Regions from separate parts of the Streptomyces sichuanensis genome, predicted to be linked through region 1. Evidence: riboswitches for the same ligand, from Rfam matches in the RefSeq annotation. Region 1 holds a riboswitch; each other region holds the start of a gene.
What was found. A riboswitch is a leader RNA that binds a small molecule or an ion and turns the genes downstream of it on or off. The one in region 1 is predicted to bind cobalamin.

Region 1 (5,133 bases):
CGCTATCGCGTTGATCGCGGCCGCGGCCATCGCACTGCCGCCCCGCCTGCCCCGCACCACCAGATACTCCAGCCCCAGGGGGCTGTCCACCAGCGCGTCCTTGGACTCGGCGGCGCCGATGAAACCGACCGGAATGCCGAGGACCGCGGCCGGGCGCGGCGCCCCCTCGGCCACCATCTCCAGCAGACGGAACAGCGCGGTCGGCGCGTTGCCGACCGCCACCACGGCGCCGTCCAGCTTCTCGCGCCACAGCTCCAGCGCCGCCGCGCTGCGGGTCGTGCCCATGCGGCGGGCCAGCTCCGGCACCGCCGGGTCGGCGAGCGTGCACAGCACCTCGTTGTCCGCGGGCAGCCGCTTGCGGGTGACGCCGCTGGCGACCATGTTGGCGTCGCACAGGACCGGCGCCCCGGCGCGCAGCGCCTCGCGCGCCCGCGCGACCACCTGCGGGGAGTACGCGAGGTCCCGTACGAGATCGGTCATGCCGCACGCATGGATCATGCGCACCGCGACCTGACTCACCTCCGGCGGCAGCCCGCCGAGGTCGGCCTCGGCGCGGATGGTGGCGAAGGACTGGCGGTAGATGGACGCGCCGTCCTTTTCGTAGTCGAACACTGTGCCCTCGTCGCCTTCGTCGTTCATGTCGTACGGGTGGTGCCTGGTGGGGGTGCTGCCGTTGCTGTCGTGGCGGTCGTCGTTCTCGGGGCGATGCCGGGCGTACGTGCCGTGGTCACCGCTTCGGCCAGCTCCGGTGCCGTTTCCGGGGCCACCGCGTGGGGTGTGTCCGGGGCGCCGGTCCGTACGGTGACGCGGTAGCCGTCCGCGGTCGCCAGCACGTCGACCCACGGGCCGTCGGAGGGGTGGCCGCAGCGCCGTTCGCATCCGGACCAGTACACCGGCAGCACCCGGGGCCCGCCAGGGCGCGCGTCGGTGAGCGCGGCGGACGCGTCGGCCCGTACGTCCGTGAGCGACCTCGCGCAGCCCGGGCGCCCGGCGCACGCGCCTGCGCGGTGCCACGGGGAGGCGGGGGAGGTGACGAGGCCGGCGTCGGCGAGCACGGCCAGCCGGGCGGCAGCGGCCCCGCGGGGGAGGCCGGGGAGGACGATGCCGCGCCAGGGCGTCACCCGCAGTTCGCCGGTGCCGGCTTCGGCGGCGGTACGGGCGAGGAGCCGCCACTGTCCGACGGTGAGCCGGCCGAGGGGCGCCGTGACGGACAGCGCGCACCGACCGTCGGGCCCGACGACGGGCCCCGGTTCGGGGACCGGTCCCGGCCCGGCCACCGGTCCTGCTTCGGCCGTCGGTCCCGGCACGGCCACGGGCCCCGGTCCGGCTGCTGTGTCGACAGCCGGTGCCGGGCCGGAGGTGGGCCCGGCACCGGCGGGCTCGGCAAGGGCCGACCCGGCAGCAGTGGGCCCGGCAACGGCTGACGCGGCAACAGTGGGCCCGGCAGCGGCGGGTCCGGCAAGGGCGGCCGTCCCGCCGATCGCCTCAGCCGGTATGCCGGCCTCAACAAGGCGGTCGGCCAAGGCGTCCAGGGGCGGGCGGTGTTGCGGAGCCAGGTCCTTGATGCGCCAGGCGGTCACCTCGTGTGCGCGCAACGTGCCGAGGAAGTGCTCGGCGGCCAGGACCGCCGCCCGCGGCGCGTCCGCGGCCGGTATCCGCAGCCCGGCCGGCCCGGTGGCGTAGCGCAGGACGGCCTGGTCGCCCTCCTCTGCGATCAATGTCACATCGGGGTCGAGGGCCGCGACGTCGCCGCGCCCGTCGTCCAGCCCGAAGAGGAAGCGCCCGGAAAGCGCAGTGATGTCGGGGTTCTCGCAGAGCAGCCGGTCCAGCTCCCGTGCCCACGCCTGGACGTCGGCGTGCCCGGAGCCGTCCAGTCCGCTCAGTGGCGAGGCGACCAGATTGCGCACCCGCTCGTGTGCGTCCGACGGCAGCAGGCCGGCCGCGCGCAGCCGCGCCGCCAGGACGGCCCCGCAGTCCGAAGGCAGGCCGCGCAGCTGGAGGTTGCCGCGGGAGGTGAGGTCGAGGTGTCCGTCGCCCAGCTCCTCGGCCAGCCCGGCCAGGGCCTCGGCCTGACGGGTCGTCAAAAGCCCGGCGGGCACCCGGATGCGGGCCAGCGCCCCGTCGGCCGCGGAGTGCAGCCGCAGCGCGCCGGGGCACGCGTCGCCGCGGTCGCGCGGGGATGCGCCGGTTCGGCACGTCTCGTCCCGGTCCGCGGGAGATGTGGGGGGCACAGGCATGGCGGCGAGCATACCGACGCCGGGGCCCGGTGCACCGTCCCGCACCGGATCACCAGCGCTTACTATGCTCACCAGGTGGGCAGTATCCAGCAGTCCCGTCGGATATCCGGCCCGCCGTACGCCAGCGACGGCGTCAGGGGAGGAAGCCGGTGAGACTCCGGCACGGTCCCGCCACTGTGAGCGCGGCAGCGATGCCGCGCGAGTCAGGAACTCCCGCCGTCCTCCAACCGCCCGGGGCGCGGACCCCGAGGAAGGCCAGCCGCAGCATGCGCACGTTCCGGTGCCGCGCACCCCGGGCGACCCTCGAAGCACTCGGGAGCGCCGCGTGATCCTTCTCCTGTCGACGTCCGACACCGACCTGCTCAGTGCCCGCGCGGCCGCCGCACAGGGGGGCCCGGTCCCGTACCGGCTCGCGAACCCCGCCCGGCTCGCGCTCGACGACCTCCCGGCGCTCCTGGAGGGCACCGACCTCGTCGTCGTCCGGCTCCTCGGCGGCGTGCGCGCCTGGCAGGAGGGGCTCGACCTGCTGCTCGCCCAGGAACGCCCCGTCGTCGTCCTCACCGGCGAACAGGCCCCCGACGCCCAGTTGATGGAGGCGTCCACCGTCCCCATCGGCATCGCCGCCGAGGCCCACGCCTACCTCGCCCACGGCGGCCCCGCCAACCTGGAACAGCTGGCCCGCTTCCTCTCCGACACCGTGCTGCTCACCGGCCACGGCTTCGAGGCCCCGGCCGCCGCCCCCACCTGGGGCGAGCTGGAGCGCACCCCCAGGCCCGGCGCCAGTGGCCCGCTCGTCGCGGTGCTCTACTACCGTGCCCACCACATGAGCGGCAACACCGCCTTCGTGGACGCCCTCTGCGACGCCGTCGAGGACGCCGGCGGCCGCGCCCTCCCGCTGTACGTGGCCTCCCTGCGCGCCCCCGAGGCCGAGCTCATCGAGGCGCTCGGCGCGGCCGACGCCGTCGTCACCACCGTCCTCGCCGCCGGCGGCACCCGGCCCGCCGAGGCGTCGGCCGGTGGCGACGACGAGTCGTGGGACGCCGGCGCCCTCGCCTCCCTCGACGTGCCGATCCTGCAGGCCCTGTGCCTGACCGGCCCGCGCAGCGCGTGGGAGGAGAACGACGAGGGGCTCTCGCCGCTCGACGCCGCCACGCAGGTGGCCGTCCCCGAGTTCGACGGCCGCATCATCACCGTCCCGTTCTCCTTCAAGGAGGTCGACGAGGACGGCCTGCCCGCCTACGTCGCCGACCCCGAGCGCGCCGCCCGCGTCGCCGGCATCGCCGTGCGCCACGCCAGGCTGCGCCACATCCCGGCCGGCGACAAGCGGATCGCGCTCGTCCTGTCCGCGTACCCCACCAAGCACTCCCGCATCGGCAACGCCGTCGGCCTCGACACCCCCGCCAGCGCCGTGGCGCTGCTGCGCCGGCTGCGCGAGGAGGGCTACGACTTCGGCGACGAGGAGGTCCCCGGCCTCGCGTCCGGCGACGGCGACGAGCTGATCTACGCCCTGATCGAGGCCGGCGGCCACGACCAGGACTGGCTCACCGAGGAGCAGCTCGCCCGCAACCCCGTCCGGATCCCGGCCGCCGACTACAAGCGCTGGTACGCGCAGTTGCCCGCCGAGCTGCGCGCGTCCGTCGAGGAGCACTGGGGCCCGGCGCCCGGCGAGATGTTCCTCGACCGCAGCCGCACTGCCGAGGGCGACCCGGAAGGCGACATCGTTCTCGCCGCCCTGCGCCGCGGGAACCTGCTCATCCTCATCCAGCCGCCGCGCGGCTTCGGCGAGAACCCCATCGCCATCTACCACGACCCCGACCTCCCGCCCTCCCACCACTACCTGGCCGCCTACCGCTGGATCGCGGCCGCGCGCGAGGACGGCGGCTTCGGTGCCGACGCGATGGTGCACCTCGGCAAGCACGGCAACCTGGAGTGGCTGCCCGGCAAGAACGCCGGCCTGTCCGCCGCCTGCGGCCCCGACGCCGCGCTCGGCGACCTGCCGCTCGTCTACCCCTTCCTCGTCAACGACCCCGGCGAGGGCACCCAGGCCAAGCGCCGCGCCCACGCCACGCTCGTCGACCACCTCGTGCCGCCGATGGCCCGCGCCGAGTCCTACGGCGACATCACGCGCCTGGAACAGCTCCTGGACGAGTACGCGCAGATCTCCGCGATGGACCCGGCCAAGCTGCCCGCGATCCGCGCCCAGATCTGGACGCTGATCCAGGCCGCCCGGCTCGACCACGACCTCGGGCTGGAGGAGCGCCCGGAGGACGACGGCTTCGACGACTTCCTGCTCCACGTCGACGGCTGGCTGTGCGAGGTCAAGGACGCCCAGATCCGCGACGGTCTGCACGTGCTGGGCGGCGCGCCCACCGGCGAGGCGCGGGTCAACCTCGTCCTGTCGATCCTGCGCGCCCGCCAGATCTGGGGCGGCACGACAGCCCTGCCGGGCCTGCGCGAGGCGCTCGGCCTGGACGAGTCCGCCGCCACCCGCACCACCGCGGACGAGGCCGAGGAGAAGGCCCGCGCCCTGGTGGAGGCCATGGAGGCCGCGGACTGGGACCCGGCCGCGGTCGCCTCCGTGGCCGCGGAGCACGGTGAGCAGGTCGCCGCGATCCTGGCCTTCGCCGCCCGCGAGGTCGTCCCGCGCCTGGCCGGCACCACGGCCGAACTCGACCACGCCGTCAAGGCCCTGGCCGGCGGCTTCGTCCCGGCCGGCCCGTCCGGCTCCCCGCTGCGGGGCCTGGTCAACGTCCTGCCGACGGGCCGCAACTTCTACTCCGTCGACCCCAAGGCCGTCCCCAGCCGCCTTGCCTGGGAGACGGGCCAGGCCCTCGCGGACTCCCTCCTGGAGCGCTACCGCACGGACAACGGTGAGTGGCCGCAGTCCGTGGGCCTC
Region 2 (5,133 bases), on a different contig from region 1:
CCCCTGAGATGGCGCCGGCGGGGCCGTGTGGCTGCTCCGGCCCGGCCCCGGCCGCCTACTTGTCGGCGGTGAGCTTGCCCGCCACACCCCAGCTGTCGGTGGGTACCTCGTGGATCCAGACCTGCACGGCCTCGGCCGGAATGTTCAGCGAGTCCACGAACGCGTCGGTGACGCGGGCGACCAGCTCGCGCTTGAGCTCGATGTCGCGGGGACCCTGCTGGATGGTGACGATGGGCATGATGTGCTCCTCGGTGCCGGCGCCCGCACCGGCCGTTCCGGTGCGTTTGGCTGCCGGGAACAGTTCATCGCGCGGGACCGGTGCCGACCCAGACCCGAATCGCTCTCGCAGCGATCACGATTGCTGATCACTGCTGGTCATGGGGCCATTGGGTCGGTCGTTGCGGTCGTCGCCGGTCAGAGCCGTCAGAAGAAGATCGAGCAGCGGGGACGAGGCGCCGGAGCGGACAGCGAGTTCGACGGGCAGCCGCAGCCCGGGGGCGGCGAAGGGGACGAAGGCGACTCTGGGCGCCTGCACGCGCCGGGCGTTGCCCTCGTAGACCACCGTCCACATGGGGGTGCCCGAACCGATCGCGGCGAGGGCGTCCTGGAGGCTGCTGGTGGCCGGGCCGGCAACGGGCGTGAATCCGGCCCGGCGGCAGCCGTCGAGGACGAGGTCGACGAGCGAGGGATGGTTGCGGCGCTCGGTCAGGCACAGCGGCAGTCCGGCGAGGTCGGTGAGCGAGACACCCGGCCGTTCCGCGAGCGGGTGCCGGGCGGGTACGGCCGCCACGAGCTCCTCCTCCCACAGCGGGCGACGAACGGTCTCCGGAGCGCTGCTCCCCTCCGGCCGGGCCCCACGTACGAAGGCGGCGTCGAGCCGTCCGTCGGCGAGCTGGACGAACCGTTCCCGTACCGGGAGCGAGACCAGTTCCACCCGCACGTCCGGGGCGTGGCGGGCGAAGTCGTCGATGAGCCGGTCGAGCCTGTCCCCGAGGCCGGTGACGGTGCCGAGCCGGAAGACACCGCTCCGGCCATGGGCGAGCTGCGCGGCCACCGACCTGGCCGCGCTCTCCGCCGCGAGTACGGACCGTGCGGCGGGCAGAAACGCTTCCCCGGCCGCGGTGAGCCGGACCGTTCGGGGCGTCCGGTCGAAGAGCTGGACTTTCAGCTCCCGTTCCAGCCGCCGTATCTGCTGACTGACGGCGGGCTGACCGATCACCAGCCGCTCCGCCGCCCGCCCGAAGTGCAGTTCCTCTGCGACGGTCACGAAGTAGCGCAGCTGACGCAGCTCCATGGTGCCCCCTGCGGGTTGCTCAGGGGTCTCTTCCGGCCCTCGCCGGCCCCTTCGGATCGATCTTGCCGGAACGCGGGGACCCTTCGGCCCTGCGCACACCGGGACGGGGCTGCTGCGTCACACGGCAAGGCCCTCAAGGACCTCGGCGCCCGGGAGCTGCGCGAGAGCCCGGCCGGGGAGGATCAGTTTGCCGCGGCGGCGGCCGCTGCCGATGAGGACGAACGGTGCGGCGGCGACGGCGGCGTCGATCAGCAGCGGCCAGTCGGCCGGCAGACCGATGGGGGTGATGCCGCCGTACTCCATGCCCGTCGCGCCGACCGCCGTGTCCATGGGGGCGAAGGACGCCTTCCGGGCCCCGAGGCGCTTGCGGACGGTGCTGTTGACGTCCACTCGGGTGGTGGCCAGGGCGAGGCAGGCGGCCAGGGTCGTCCGGTCGCCCCGTTTCGCGGCGACCACCACGCAGTTGGCGGAGACCTCCATCGGGACGTCGTAGGCCGCGCTGAACGCCGCGGTGTCGGCCTGTTCGGGGTCCCCGTCCACGTAGAGCACGGAACGGGCGGCCTCCGGCACGTCCCAGCTCCTGAGCGCGGCGGCCACCGGCTCGGCGAGACGGTCGGGGATGTCCAGGGCCCGGTCGACGGCTTCGAAGGAACCGAACGGGAGAGTGGGGCGATCGCTCATGGACCGACTGTAACGACCGAGAGGGAGGCTCCCGTCCGGGTGTGCCCTTCACCGCTTCCGGCGGTGCGGAGAACGCACCCCGTCCCAGGGCGGAGCCCGGGAGAGCCCCCGTACGTGTACGGCGAGCCCATGGAGCCCCCCGCCGGCGGCTCGTACCGCTCGCCGGCGGGGTCCGTACGGCTGCCGGTCAGCCGCCGCCGTGCCCGGGCCCTTCCTCCACCACCAGGGGCGGTACCGGGCGGGGACGCCCCTCGGCGTCGATGGCGACGAACGTCAGGCGCCCGGTGGCCACCTCGGCCGTCGGGCCCGAGGCGTTCCAGCGTTCGGCGGTCACCCGGACCGCCACCGTCATCGACGTGCGGCCGGCGCGCTCCAGTTCGGCGTGCGCGCCGAGGAGATCGCCGGCACGGACCGGGGCGAGGAACGTCATCCGGTCGACGGACACGGTCACCGCCGGCCCGTCGGCGTGTCGGCCGGCGGCGGCCGCCGCCGCGTCGTCGATCAGTTTCATGACGACACCGCCGTGGATGGTGCCGTAGAGGTTGGTGTCGTGCTCGCTCATGATGTGGGCGAGGGTCACGCGGGACTCTGCCGTGCCCTTGGCGGTACGAACCTGGGTGGCACGGGTACCGGTACCGGTGTCCGGGTGGTCGATCGTCACGTCAACTCTCCTTCGCGAGTCGCGGATCGGCCTCGGTGCACGCGAGGACGCGACGGAACGGCCCGGTCCGCCCGTGCCGTCGCCGACCCGCCCTGGAGGTCACCGAGTGCTCCGCGTGCGACCGCCGCACGCGGGCAGCGGCAGGTCTTCGGACTCGCGGGCACCTCTCGTGGGACACGAGCTGTCTACTGGCCGTCGCTTCCCGGATCCATCGGAGACCCAGTGCTGATGACGGCGGTCGTTCCCGCTCACCGCTGCGGGGCAGTCCCGGATTCACACCGGGTTCCCTCTTGCGACGCACCCCGCCTGGCGGACGGGTGCGAACCGGCTGCATGATCAGCGTAACCGCCGTGATCGGCGCGGCGGCTACGCGGATGGCCCCGGGGGCCCGGCGCGTGCGCCGTCCGGATGCTTCCGGGCGCTCCCGTCCGCCGTGGCCGGGCGAGGCACCACCGTCGCTGACGGGAAAGCTCTCCCCATGTGGTTTTTCTCAAGGAAGAAGAAGGACAAGGGCCGTGGCGGCCACGACGGTGGCACGCATGTCCCGGACGGTGACGAGGGCGGCGAGGGTGGAGACGGTGGTGACTCCGGCTCCGGCTCCGGCTCCGGCGGGCACGGACACGGGCACGGGCACGGCAACGGGCACCACCACGGCGGTGATCAGGGCGGCTCCGGCTGCGGCGGCGGCGCCGGTTGCGGCAGCGGATGAGGAGCCTCGCCCGCCGTCCGGAAGCACCCGCACCGGCGGCGACCGTCAGGCCCTGCGTTCGCGCCCCCGCGCTGAGGGCACCCCTCCGTGAGGCGTCATAGCGCCTGGGGGAAGTCGAAGACGCGCTGCGGATCGTACTGCCGCTTCAGCTTCGCCAGCCGGTCGGCTGCGTCCCCGTAGTACGCCGTGCGCCAGTCCTTCAGGCCCGCATCCGTGTAGTTCTGGTACGCGGCACCGGAGGCATGGCGGCGCATCGCGGCGTGCATCCCGTCGAGCCAGGCGGCCTGTGCCGTGCCCGCGCCGCCCGCCGCCCACGACGTCAGGTACTGCGCCAGCACGCGCGAGCGTCGGTGCACGAAGGCCGTCGCCAGCGGCTGTACGCGGTTGACCGCGCCGCCCAGGGCCGTCAGCTGCACCGAGGCGCCGCCGCCCTTGACCCCGCGCCCGAAACGTTCCAGCTGGTCGAGCAGCGTCTGGGCGCCCGCGGCGTCGAGCCGGCGGTCGAAGAAGTCCGAACGCGCCGCGTACGTCTCGCGCTCCAGCTTTCCGGAAGCCTCGCGACCGGGCGTGGCACCCGGCAGGTGGCACTCTTCGGTGGACTTGTCGCCGCAGCCGGCATAGGCACGGGCGGTGTCGAGGTAGGAGCGGCGCCGCAGCCGGACGGTCCCGATGCCGCTGCTTCCGCCGCTCGCCCTGGCCACCTTGCCGATCAGCTCGTCGTAGGCGTTCTCCAGGTCCTGCTGCGAGCCGACCGAGAACGCGGCGACGGATATCCGGGGGCTGCCGCCCGCCGCGACCGACAGGTCGCAGGCGGACCAGATCTCGTCGGGCCGGCCCGGCCCCCACTCCTGCCACGCCCGCACGACGGCCGCGGCCTTGGACCAGGGGAACGAGACGTAGCCGGTCACCCCTTCGCCCACGGTGCGGGTACGGAAGCGGAGTTCGGTGACGACGCCGAAGTTGCCGTTGCCGGCGCCGCGCAGGGCCCAGAAGAGGTCCGTGTTGCGGGTGGCGTCGCAGTCGACGGTCTTGCCGTCCGCGGTGACGAGCGTCGCACCGGTGAGGCTGTCGCAGGTGAGGCCGTAGGCGCGGGAGAGGACACCGTGCCCGCCGCCCAGGGTGAGCCCGGAGACCCCGACGGTGGGGCAGGAGCCCGCCGGGATGGTCACGCCGTGCGCGGCCAGGCCGGTGTAGACGTCGATGAGCTTGGCGCCGGCGCCTATGACGGCGGTGGACGCGGACGGCGTGCGGACGTTCTTCAGCCGTGAGACGTCGATGACGAGCCGGTCGTTGCCGCTGGACCATCCCGCGTAGCTGTGGCCGCCGTTGCGTATGGAGACGGGTATGGAGAAACGGCGGGCGAAGGCCAGGGCCGCGACGATGTCCGGTGTACCGGCGACGTAGGCGATGGCGGCGGGGCGCAGGGCGTCGAAGCGGGTGTTGTAGAGCTGACGGGCAGCGGTGTAGTCGGCGTCGTCGGGACGCACGAGGCCACCGGCGAGCCCCTTGCCGAGGGCCGCCCAGTCGCTCTTGGCAGCCTTCTGGCCGGCCGCCTCCGCCGTGCCCGTCCTCACCATGCCGCCCCAGGCGGCAGTCGCCGCCAGCCCGGTGCCGCCCGCTGCCAGTAGTGTGCGCCTGCTGATGGCCATGCAGATCCCTGCCCCTTGGTGCCCGTGTGCGTATGCGTGTGCATGTGCGTGGGCGTGTACGCGTGCGTGTGCGCCAGTGCGCCTTGCCGAAATCCCCGTTGATCACTCAGATGACGCGGAGGAGCGGGAGGTTCCCGCC
Region 3 (5,133 bases), on a different contig from region 1:
CAAGGGAGCAGGCGATGGCGTCCGCGTCGGGCGCGGCCTGCTGCACGGGGATGGTGGCGGCGGGGGCGCCGGAGCCGGACGCGGCGCGGGCGATCCGGGTGGCCGGGCGGGAGCGCAGGTAGTACGTCGTCTTGATGCCCTGCTTCCAGGCGTACGCGTACATCGAGCTGAGCTTGCCGATGGTGGGCGAGGCCATGAAGAGGTTCAGCGACTGGCTCTGGTCCAGGTACGGCGTACGGGCCGCGGCCATGTCGATCAGGGCGCGCTGCGGGATCTCCCAGGCGGTGCGGTAGAGGTCGCGCACCTCCTGCGGGATCCACTTCATGTCCTGGATCGAGCCGTTGGCGTCGGTCATCGCGTCGCGGGTGGTGCGGTCCCACACGCCGAGCTTCTTCAGGTCGTCCACCAGGTAGGTGTTGACCTGCAGGAACTCGCCCGAGAGGGTCTCGCGCTTGAAGAGGTTGGAGACCTGCGGCTCGATGCACTCGTAGACGCCCGCGATGGAGGCGATGGTCGCCGTCGGGGCGATCGCCAGCAGCAGCGAGTTGCGCATGCCGACGGCGGCGATGCGGGCGCGCAGCGCCTCCCAGCGGTCCGCCCAGCCGGCCACCGCGTTCGGGTAGTGGTCGGGGTGCAGCACGCCGCGGGCGGTGCGGGTGGCCTCCCACGCCGGGTGCGGGCCGTGCCGCTCGGCGAGGTCGGCGGACGCCTCGTACGCCGCGAGCATGATCCGCTCGGAGATGCGGGTCGACAGCTCCTTCGCCTCGGCCGAGTCGAAGGGCAGGCGCAGGCGGAAGAAGACGTCCTGCAGGCCCATCAGGCCCAGGCCCACCGGGCGCCAGCGGCTGTTGGAGCTGCCGGCCTGCTCGGTCGGGTAGAAGTTGATGTCCACGACGCGGTCGAGGAAGGTGACGGCCGTACGGACCGTACGGTCGAGCTTCTCCCAGTCCATCTCGCCGTCGGCGCCCAGGTGCTGGGCCAGGTTGACCGAGCCCAGGTTGCAGACCGCGGTCTCGCCGTCGTCGGTGACCTCAAGGATCTCGGTGCAGAGGTTCGAGGAGTGGACGACCGCGCCCTTCTCGGCCGTCTGGTTGGCCGTGCGGTTGGCGGCGTCCTTGAAGGTCATCCAGCCGTTGCCGGTCTGCGCGAGGGTGCGCATCATGCGGGCGTACAGCACGCGGGCCGGGACCTGCTTGACGGCCTTGCCGGCGGCCTCGTAGGCGCGGTAGGCGGCGTCGAACTCGTCGCCGTAGAGGTCGACCAGGTCCGGGGTGTCGGCGGGGGAGAAGAGCGACCAGTCGGCGTCGGCCTCGACGCGGCGCATGAACTCGTCCGGGATCCAGTGCGCGATGTTGAGGTTGTGGGTGCGGCGGGCCTCCTCACCGGTGTTGTCGCGGAGCTCCAGGAACTCCTCGATGTCCGCGTGCCAGGTCTCCAGGTAGACGCAGGCCGCGCCCTTGCGCCGGCCGCCCTGGTTGACGGCGGCGACGGAGGCGTCGAGGGTGCGCAGGAACGGCACGATGCCGTTGGAGTGGCCGTTGGTGCCGCGGATCAGCGAGCCGCGGGAGCGGATGCGCGAGTACGACAGGCCGATGCCGCCCGCGTGCTTCGACAGGCGCGCCACCTGGTGGTAGCGGTCGTAGATCGAGTCCAGCTCGTCCAGCGGGGAGTCCAGCAGGTAGCAGGACGACATCTGGGGGTGGCGCGTGCCGGAGTTGAAGAGCGTGGGGGAGGACGGCAGGTAGGAGAGCGTGCTCGTCAGGCGGTACAGCTCCGCGACGTCCTCCAGCGCCCGCTCGGAGTGGTCCTCGGCCAGGCCGCAGGCCACGCGCAGCAGGAAGTGCTGCGGGGTCTCGATCACGTCGCGGTGGATCGGGTGGCGCAGCAGGTAGCGGCTGTGCAGGGTGCGCAGGCCGAAGTAGCCGAAGCGGTCGTCGGCGCCGTCGACGAGGGCCTTCTCGACCAGCTCGTCCAGGCGCGCGGCGTGCTTGGCCACGAAGGCGGCGGTCTCGTCCGCGATGAGGCCCTCGCGGTGGCCGACGGCCACCGAGGCGGAGAAGGACGTCGCGCCCTGGCCGGCCGCCTCGTCGGCGATGGCGAGGGTGAGCAGCCGGGCGGCGAGGCGGGAGTACTCCGGCTCCTCGGCGATCAGGCCGGCGGCGGCCTCGGTGGCGAGGGAGCGCAGCTCCGCCTCGTCCGAGGCGGCGCTGCGGCCGCGCAGCGCGGCGGCGGCGACCTTGCCCGGGTCGGTGGCGGGAAGGTCTGCGGTGAGATCGGTCAGGGTGCGCAGCAGCGCGGTCCCGGGACCGCCGGTCGCTTCCGCGTTCTCTGAGACCGGATCGGCGGGCGCGATGGTCACGTGTGGCTCTCCCTCGCTCGGCTGGGGTGGGCCGGGCGGGAGAGCGCGACGGTCGCGTACGGGCATGCCGCTTGCACCGGGGCATGACGCGTAGGCGTCCCGTCGGCCCAACCCGCGGGGCCCGGACGAATTCAACGCCCATAGCCGAGCCCAGGGCAGGCTCGGTGGCGGACGCTGCTGCCGGCAGGTCCTCGGACTTCGGGTGCGCTGGGTATATGCGCACACATACACCGTTGCGGGACAGTTCCGGATTTCCACCGGATTCCCCTGCGACGACAGCGAGGATGAGCATACATCTAGTGCCGGGCCCCGTACGCGCCCCCACATGTTGTGTCGTCCCGTCATGGGCCGGTCGCGGAATGTGCTATCGGAGGGCTCCTGGAGGGCAAGCGGAAAGGGCCGTCACGCCCCCTGGCGGGGGTGTGACGGCCCTCGGGTGGAGGGGGGTGGGTCAGTGCCCGCCGGGGGCTCCCACGGTGGCCGGGGGGAGGTCCGTGCGGACGCCCGGGTCGCCGGCGTCGGCCGTGTAGTCCGACGGCTTCGTCTGGTCGGCCCCGTCGGGTGCCTTCAGGGCCTTCAGGACGAACGTGGCGACGATGACGACGATCACATTGAGAACGAACGCCGTGAGTCCGATGTACCCCTTCTCGCCGATGAACGGGATGAGGTTGGTGTTCCCGAAGTGATCCTGGGTGGCGCTCGGGGTGTCGTACGCCCGCCACGTCCCGTACGTCATGCCGACGGCCCAGCCCGCGAGCAGCGCCCAGCGGTGGCACCAGCGGGTGAAGAGCCCGCCCACGAGCGCGGGCACGGTCTGCAGGATCCAGATGCCACCGAGCAGCTGGAAGTTGATGGCGACCGTTTTGTCCATGGTCAGGACGAAAACGAGGGCGCCGACCTTGACGAGGAGCGATGCGAGCTTGGAGACCTTCGCCTCGTGTTCGGGCGAGGCGTCCGGTCTGAGGAAGTCCTTGTAGATGTTGCGCGTGAAGAGATTTGCGGCGGCGATCGACATGATGGCGGCCGGTACGAGCGCGCCGATGCCGATGGCCGCGAAGGCCACGCCCGTGAACCAGTCCGGGAACATGTCCTCGAACAGCTGCGGGATGGCCAGCTGGCCGTTCTTGACCTTCACCCCGGCGGCGATCGCCATGAAGCCGAGCATCGCCAGCAGGCCCAGCATCAGGGAGTAGAGGGGAAGGATGGTGGTGTTGCGCCGGATGACGTTGCGGCTGCGGCTGGAGAGCACCGCCGTCACGGAGTGCGGATAGAGGAAGAGGGCCATCGCCGAGCCGAGGGCGAGGGTCGCGTACGCCCACTGCGCCTGCGGGGCGGTGACGAGCGAGCCGCGCGGTTTTCCGGTTGCCGGGTTTTCGGCCGCGAACGCGTGACCGGCCTTCGCGAAGATGTCGTCGAAGCCACCCAGCTTGATCGGGATGTACACGATCGCCACGATGATCACGATGTAGATCAAGGTGTCCTTGACGAAGGCGATCAGCGCGGGCGCGCGCAGCCCGGAGGAATAGGTGTAGGCCGCGAGCACGCCGAAGGCGATGAGCAGCGGCAGGTCCTTCACGAACCAGTTGGTGTTCTCGCCGCCGCCCACGCCCATGACGTCCAGGACGGCCTGGATGCCGACCAGTTGCAGGGCGATGTACGGCATCGTGGCCAGGATTCCGGTCAGCGCGAGGGCGAGCGAAAGGCCCTTGGAGCCGAAACGGCCCCGCACGAAGTCGGAGGAGGTCACATAGCCGTGCTTGTGGGAGACCGACCAGAGCCGGGGCAGGAAGGTGAACACCAGCGGATAGCAGAGGATCGTGTAGGGCACCGCGAAGAAGCCCGCCGCGCCGCCCGCGTAAATGGCCGCCGGGACCGCCACGAACGTATAAGCGGTATAGAGGTCGCCGCCCAGCAGGAACCAGGTGACCCAGGTGCCGAAAGAACGGCCGCCGAGCCCCCATTCGTCGAGATTGTTCGCGTTCTCCGCACGCCGCCACTTCGAGGCCATGAAGCCCATCACGGTGACGGCCAGGAAGAAGACGATGAAGACGGTGAGCGCGACACCGTTCACGCCGTCCTTCACCGGGACTCACCCCCCTCGTGCGCCCGGGTGCGCCGCCGCTCGTGACGGCGGACGATGACGTAGGCGGTGACGGTGAGCAGCGTCGAGAGGACCACCCACAGCATCTGGTACCAGTAGAAGAAGGGAATGCCGATGAAGGCCGGGGTGAGCCGGGAGTACGAGTCGACCCAGAGCATCGCCGCGAACGGCAGCGCCAGGCACACGCCGGCGACGACCAGCGGCAGGCTGACGGCCTGTCTGGTGGGGCTCCCCGGTGGCTGAGCGGGTGGTTCCGACATGCGTGACTCCGTCCCCTGAGCGATCACTTGCGTAATGCGCAGGAATTTAGGGGAGGCAGCCTCCGGACGTCACCCCCCATCCGCATATCGGAACGGCAACACCCGTGGCGCTCCAGGGATTCGGATGGTTGAACTCCGCCCGAACCGTGCGCGGGGGGCTTGCGACGACGGGGCGCGTCGGGCGCCGTGAGGGGCGCAAGTGCCCCTCTATGCGCCCTGTTTGAGGAAAATAAAGTCTGTCATCAGCAAGTAATGTGTGGGTAAAGTATTGGTCGCGGCCGCACCGGACAATCGGACCGGCGGCCGTCGGCGCCCCCTTGCCGCGGCGCCCGAACCAGGCAATGCCGATCCACATGACCCGACCCGACCACACCGCGTCCCGAACTGCGAGACGCAGGAGGCAGGCCACCATG
Region 4 (5,133 bases), on a different contig from region 1:
GGCGGCCAAGGCCCTGACGGTGGTGGTCTTCGCGGTCCCCTTCTCGCCGCGCACCAGGACGCCGCCGACCGACGGCGAGATCGCGTTCAGCAGAAGGCCCAGCCGCATGTCGTCCATGCCGACGACCGCGGTGAAGGGGTAGGTGGACGAGGACATCAGCGGTTACCTCCCTGGGGGGAACGACTCGGGCCGGTACGGGTGCTCACGGCGCCCCCGGTGGGATGAAGGGAGCGCCGGCCGGCACCCCGTCCTCGATCAAGCGCAGCAGCGCATCCGTGTCCGCGTGCTCCTCGATCAAGTCGCCCAGCCGGTCCAGCTGTTCCTCCCGCAGCGCCGCGAACGACGTGTCCGGTGCCGGGACGAACGCCCGCCCGGCCGCCTGCGCGACCCGGCGCAGGAACGCCCGGCGGAAGCCGTCGCTCTCCAGCGAGCCGTGCCAGTGGGTGCCCCACACGGCGCCGGACCGGCAGCCGTCCAGGAACGGTTCGTCGCCGCCCCGGACGTCCGCGACGCCGTGGTGGATCTCGTACCCCTCCACCCGTTCGCCCAGGGCGGTGCCCACGGGCCGGGCCAGGGTCTTCTCCACGGCGAACCGCACCCGCACCGGCAGCAGCCCCAGGCCCTCGACCACGCCGGCCCGGGACTCCACCTCGTCCTCGATCCGCTCGCCCAGCACCTGGAAGCCGCCGCAGACGCCCAGCACCGGGCGGCCCTCGGCGGCGCGGCGGGCCAGGGCGTCCGCGAGCCCCCGCTCCCGCAGCCAGGCCAGGGCCTTCACCGTGCCGCGCGTACCCGGTACGACCACGAGGTCCGCGTCGGCGAGCTCCTCGGGCCGGTCCACGAAGCGCACCACGACGCCCGGTTCGGCCGCGAGGGCGTCCACGTCCGTGAAGTTGGACATCAGCGGCACCGCGCACACCGCCACCCGCAGCACGTCCGCGCCGTGCGGCGGCGCCACCACCGACTCCCGTACGGCGCCGCGCAACGAGACGCGCAGGCCGTCCTCCTCGTCGATGCCCAGGCCGTGGGCGAACGGCAGCACGCCGAACGTCCGCCGCCCCGTCAGGTCGCGCAGCATCTCCAGGCCCGGCTCCAGCAACGTCACGTCGCCGCGGAACTTGTTGACGATGTAGCCCGCTATCAGCTCCTGGTCCTCGGGCGAGAGCAGCGCCGTCGTGCCGAAGAAGGAGGCGAAGACGCCACCCCGGTCGATGTCGCCGACCACGACGACGGGCAGCCGGCCCGCGCGGGCGATGCCCATGTTGACGATGTCGCTGCGCCGCAGGTTGATCTCCGCCGGGCTGCCGGCGCCCTCGCAGATGACCGCGTCGTGCGTGCGCCGCAGCTCCTCCAGGCACTCCGTCACCGTGCCGAACAGCTGCTCCTGTCGGCCCGCGTGATAGCCGCGCGCGCTCAGCTCGCCGACCGGCTTGCCCATGAGGACGACCTGGCTGCTGCGGTCGCCGCCGGGCTTGAGCAGCACGGGGTTCATGAGCGCGCTGGGCTCGACGCGGGCGGCCGCGGCCTGCATGGCCTGTGCGCGCCCTATCTCGGCGCCCTCGCGGGTGACGTACGAGTTGAGCGACATGTTCTGCGCCTTGAAGGGCGCGACCTTGACGCCCTTGCGGACCAGCCAGCGGCAGATGCCGGCCGTGACGACGCTCTTGCCCGCGTCCGAGGTGGTCCCGGCCACCAGCAGGCCCCCGCCCAGCGGGCCGCCCGGCCCGCTCCCGTCGGCTGTCACCGGTTCCTCCTCCGTGCGGACGTCCGTGCGGACTTCGTGACGACGGACGTCGTGATCGTGGACTTCGTGAGGGCGGACCTCGTGAGGCTCGCCAGGGAGAGCCTGCCCACCACCGCGGCTCCCAGGGCGAGGGCGGACACCCTGCGCGAGAGCCGCACCGCGCGTTCGATGTCGGCCGTGCGCACCGGGCGCAGCCCGGCTCCCAGGACGGGGCGGTGCTCGACGCGGCCGGCGTAGGCGAGGGTGCCGCCCAGCCGCACCCCGAGGGCGCCGGCGAACGCGGCCTCGACGGGACCGGCGTTGGGGCTGGGGTGGCGGGAGGCGTCGCGCCGGGTCACGCGCCAGGCGCGGCGCGGGTCGGGGCCGGCGAGCACGGCGAGGGCGGCGGTGAGCCGGGCGCCGGGCCAGCCGACGACGTCGTCGAGCCGGGCGGAGGCCCAGCCGAACCGCCGGTGGCGGGGCGACTTGTGGCCCACCATGGCGTCGAGGGTGTTGACGGCGCGGAAGCCCACCAGGCCGGGCACGCCGGCCAGGGCTCCCCACACGAGGGCGCCCACGACGGCGTCGGAGGTGTTCTCGGCGACGGATTCGACGACCGCCCGCGCGATCTGCTGCGCGTCCAGCGCCTGCGGGTCGCGGCCGCACAGGTGCGGCAGCCGCTCCCGGGCGACGTCCAGGTCGCCCGCGGCGAGCGCACCGCCGATGGCGCGCGCCTCGCGGCCCAGGGACGTGCCGCCCAGCACGGCCCAGGTCGCGGCGGCGGTCAGGGCGATGTCCGCGGGACGGGAGCGGCGGGCGGTACGGGCGAGGAGCGCGGCGCCGGCCACGGCACCCCCGGCGCACAGCAGGGCGTGCGCGGTGCCGTAGCCGCGGTGGTCGCGCCACAGGCGCTGTTCGACGGCGTGCGCGGCGCGGCCGAAGGCGGCCACGGGGTGGCCCCGGCGGGGGTCGCCCAGGACGAGGTCGCAGGCGAAGCCGAGCGCCGCACCGCACGCGAAACCGATGTGATCGGCACGCATCACGTCAGACCGCCGTCACGCCTCGGCGGTGGTGGTGGGGGAGTTCGAAAGGTGTGCGGCCGGGCATGGCGATGTGTCCTCACTCAGGGTCCGCGCCCTGGCTCGACGTGACCGGCGACCAGAGTCTCCTGGCTCCCGGATCGGCGTCGCCCCCGGCCTTCCGGCCCGCGTCGGCGGACCGTGGCCCTCGGTGGGGGGACACTCCCCGGTGACAGTGGCGGGACCGCGCCGGATTCGCACCGGCTTCCTCTGCTGTCGCCGTTTGGCTCCGGAAGTCCACCACGGCCCGGGAAGGGCAGTCAACTCACCCTGACCTGCGGTGAGGCTGCCGGTCACGGGTGGGGCCACGGGCGACGCCGGCAACGACGAAGCGCCGGTCCGGCGGGTGCCGGGCCGGCGCTTCGTGCGCGGGTCGTGCGGGGTCGCGTCAGGCGACGATCAGGTAGATCCCGTATCCGACGGCCGCCGCGCACAGGGCGAAGCAGGCGTACGCGCCGGTGCGCATCATCGCGCCCGGGGCGACGGGCGCGGCGACGGTGCCGTCCGGCTGCTCCTGGGGCTTGCGGGACGAGGTGCCCACGATGCCGAGGGTGAAGACGCCGACGAGCGTCACGGTCACGACGAGGCTGACGCCGAAGACCTGGCCGAGGGCTTCCCAGTTGATCTGCATGAGGGGGTTCCTTGGTTCCTTAGCTCGTCGCCGCGGCGGCGGGGGCGGCGGAGGAGGCGGTCGCGGGGGCGGCCAGGGGGCCGGCCGGCGGCGGGGCCACGGCCTGCAGGGCGGCGGTGATCACACCGGCGGGCTCGACGGGAGCGGCGTCCACGCCCTGCGGCTGGTTGAGGTCGTTGACGTTGTCGTGCGTGACCGGCTTGCGGCGGGAGGCCAGCCAGATCGCGCCGGAGACGGCCAGGCCGAGGACGGCCACCGTGGCCACGCCCCAGTCGCCCTGGTCGGCGAGGAGGGCCGCGCCACCGGCGACCAGGCCCGCGGCGGGCAGGGTCAGGCCCCAGGCCATGACCATGCGGCCGGCGGTCGACCAGCGCACCACGCCGCCCTTGCGGCCGAGGCCGGCGCCCATGATCGAGCCGGAGCAGACCTGGGTGGTGGAGAGCGCGAAGCCGATGTGCGAGGAGGCGAGGATGACCGTCGCCGCGCCGGTCTGGGCGGCGAAGCCCTGCGCCGGCTTGATGTCGGTGAGGCCCTTGCCGAGCGTCTGGATGATGCGCCAGCCGCCCAGGTACGTGCCGAGCGCGATGGCCAGGCCCGCGGAGACGATGACCCACATCGGCGGGTCGGAGTGCGGGGCGACGACGCCGCCGGTGACCAGGGCGAGGGTGATCACGCCCATCGTCTTCTGGGCGTCGTTGGTGCCGTGGGCGAGGGAGACCAGGGCGGCCGAGGCGATCTGCCCGGCGCGGTAGCCCTTGGCGGTCTCCTGCTCGTCGCGGCCCCGGGCCAGGCGGTAGGTGAGCCGGGTCGCGCACCAGGCGGCGAGGCCGGCCACCAGCGGCGCGGCGACCGCCGGGATGAGGACCTTCATGACGACCTTGTCGGCGTTGACCGCGTCGAAGCCGACGGCGACGACGGTCGCACCGATCAGACCACCGAAGAGGGCGTGGGAGGAGCTGGAGGGAAGTCCGGCCAGCCACGTGAGCAGGTTCCAGACGATGGCGCCGACCAGTCCGGCGAAGATCACCTCTGGCCTGACGCCGGCGGTCTCGTCGATGATGCCGCCGGAGATCGTCTTGGCGACCTCGACGGACAGGAAGGCGCCCACGAGGTTGAGCACGGCCGACATGGCCACCGCGACCTTGGGCTTGAGCGCCCCGGTGGAGATGGTGGTGGCCATGGCGTTGGCCGTGTCGTGGAAGCCGTTCGTAAAGTCGAACACCAAGGCCGTGACGATCACGATCCCGATGAGAAGCGTGATGTTTTCCATTCACCCAGGCAATCAGCTCGATGGTCAGTACAGCGGCGACCGTAAGGAGCCATGGTGAACGGAAGGTGAACTGGGACGGGACGACCGATGACGCCAACCGGAGGCGGGGACCGATGAGAGCACGCGAACAGACGCCGGGACCGGACGACCGCACGGCCCGCACCTGGGCGGACGTCGTGGCCACGGCCCGCCGCAGCACCGCCGACGGCCTCGTGGTGGGCACCTCGGGGAACGTCTCCGCACGCGTCGGGGACGTGGTGCTCGTCACGCCCAGCGGCGTCCCCTGCGACCGGCTCGGCCCCGGCGACGCGGTCGGCGTGGACCTCGACGGCCGGCAGGTGCTCGGCGAGCTGGCCCCCACCAGCGAGCTCCCCCTGCACCTGGCCGTATACCGGAACACCGACGCCGCCGCGATCGTGCACACCCACGC

Region 2: linked by a shared signal. The riboswitch ahead of LE181_RS04110 (acyl-CoA thioesterase) and the one ahead of cobN (cobaltochelatase subunit CobN) in region 1 are both predicted to bind cobalamin.
Region 3: linked by a shared signal. The riboswitch ahead of LE181_RS16250 (ribonucleoside-diphosphate reductase subunit alpha) and the one ahead of cobN (cobaltochelatase subunit CobN) in region 1 are both predicted to bind cobalamin.
Region 4: linked by a shared signal. The riboswitch ahead of LE181_RS05745 (cobalamin biosynthesis protein) and the one ahead of cobN (cobaltochelatase subunit CobN) in region 1 are both predicted to bind cobalamin.

The regions. Positions count from the first base shown of each region.
Region 1 is NZ_JAIXMK010000016.1:48,192-53,324, reverse strand. It holds gene LE181_RS08175 (precorrin-8X methylmutase) at 1-639, opposite strand, end outside; gene cobG (precorrin-3B synthase) at 636-2,249, opposite strand; cobalamin riboswitch at 2,339-2,465, shown strand; gene cobN (cobaltochelatase subunit CobN) at 2,563-5,133, shown strand, end outside.
Region 2 is NZ_JAIXMK010000005.1:202,276-207,408, forward strand. It holds gene dmpI (4-oxalocrotonate tautomerase DmpI) at 56-238, opposite strand; gene LE181_RS04100 (LysR family transcriptional regulator) at 353-1,294, opposite strand; gene LE181_RS04105 (YbaK/EbsC family protein) at 1,412-1,975, opposite strand; gene LE181_RS04110 (acyl-CoA thioesterase) at 2,163-2,636, opposite strand; cobalamin riboswitch at 2,759-2,981, opposite strand; gene LE181_RS04115 (hypothetical protein) at 3,115-3,345, shown strand; gene LE181_RS04120 (FAD-binding oxidoreductase) at 3,441-4,994, opposite strand.
Region 3 is NZ_JAIXMK010000049.1:18,579-23,711, forward strand. It holds gene LE181_RS16250 (ribonucleoside-diphosphate reductase subunit alpha) at 1-2,359, opposite strand, end outside; adenosylcobalamin-variant (AdoCbl-variant) riboswitch at 2,537-2,638, opposite strand; gene mctP (monocarboxylate uptake permease MctP) at 2,811-4,442, opposite strand; gene LE181_RS16260 (DUF3311 domain-containing protein) at 4,439-4,720, opposite strand; gene LE181_RS16265 (carbonic anhydrase) at 5,131-5,133, shown strand, end outside.
Region 4 is NZ_JAIXMK010000011.1:16,209-21,341, reverse strand. It holds gene LE181_RS05755 (putative cobaltochelatase) at 1-156, opposite strand, end outside; gene LE181_RS05750 (cobyric acid synthase) at 203-1,711, opposite strand; gene LE181_RS05745 (cobalamin biosynthesis protein) at 1,741-2,763, opposite strand; cobalamin riboswitch at 2,886-3,012, opposite strand; gene LE181_RS05740 (hypothetical protein) at 3,191-3,433, opposite strand; gene LE181_RS05735 (inorganic phosphate transporter) at 3,453-4,703, opposite strand; gene LE181_RS05730 (class II aldolase/adducin family protein) at 4,817-5,133, shown strand, end outside.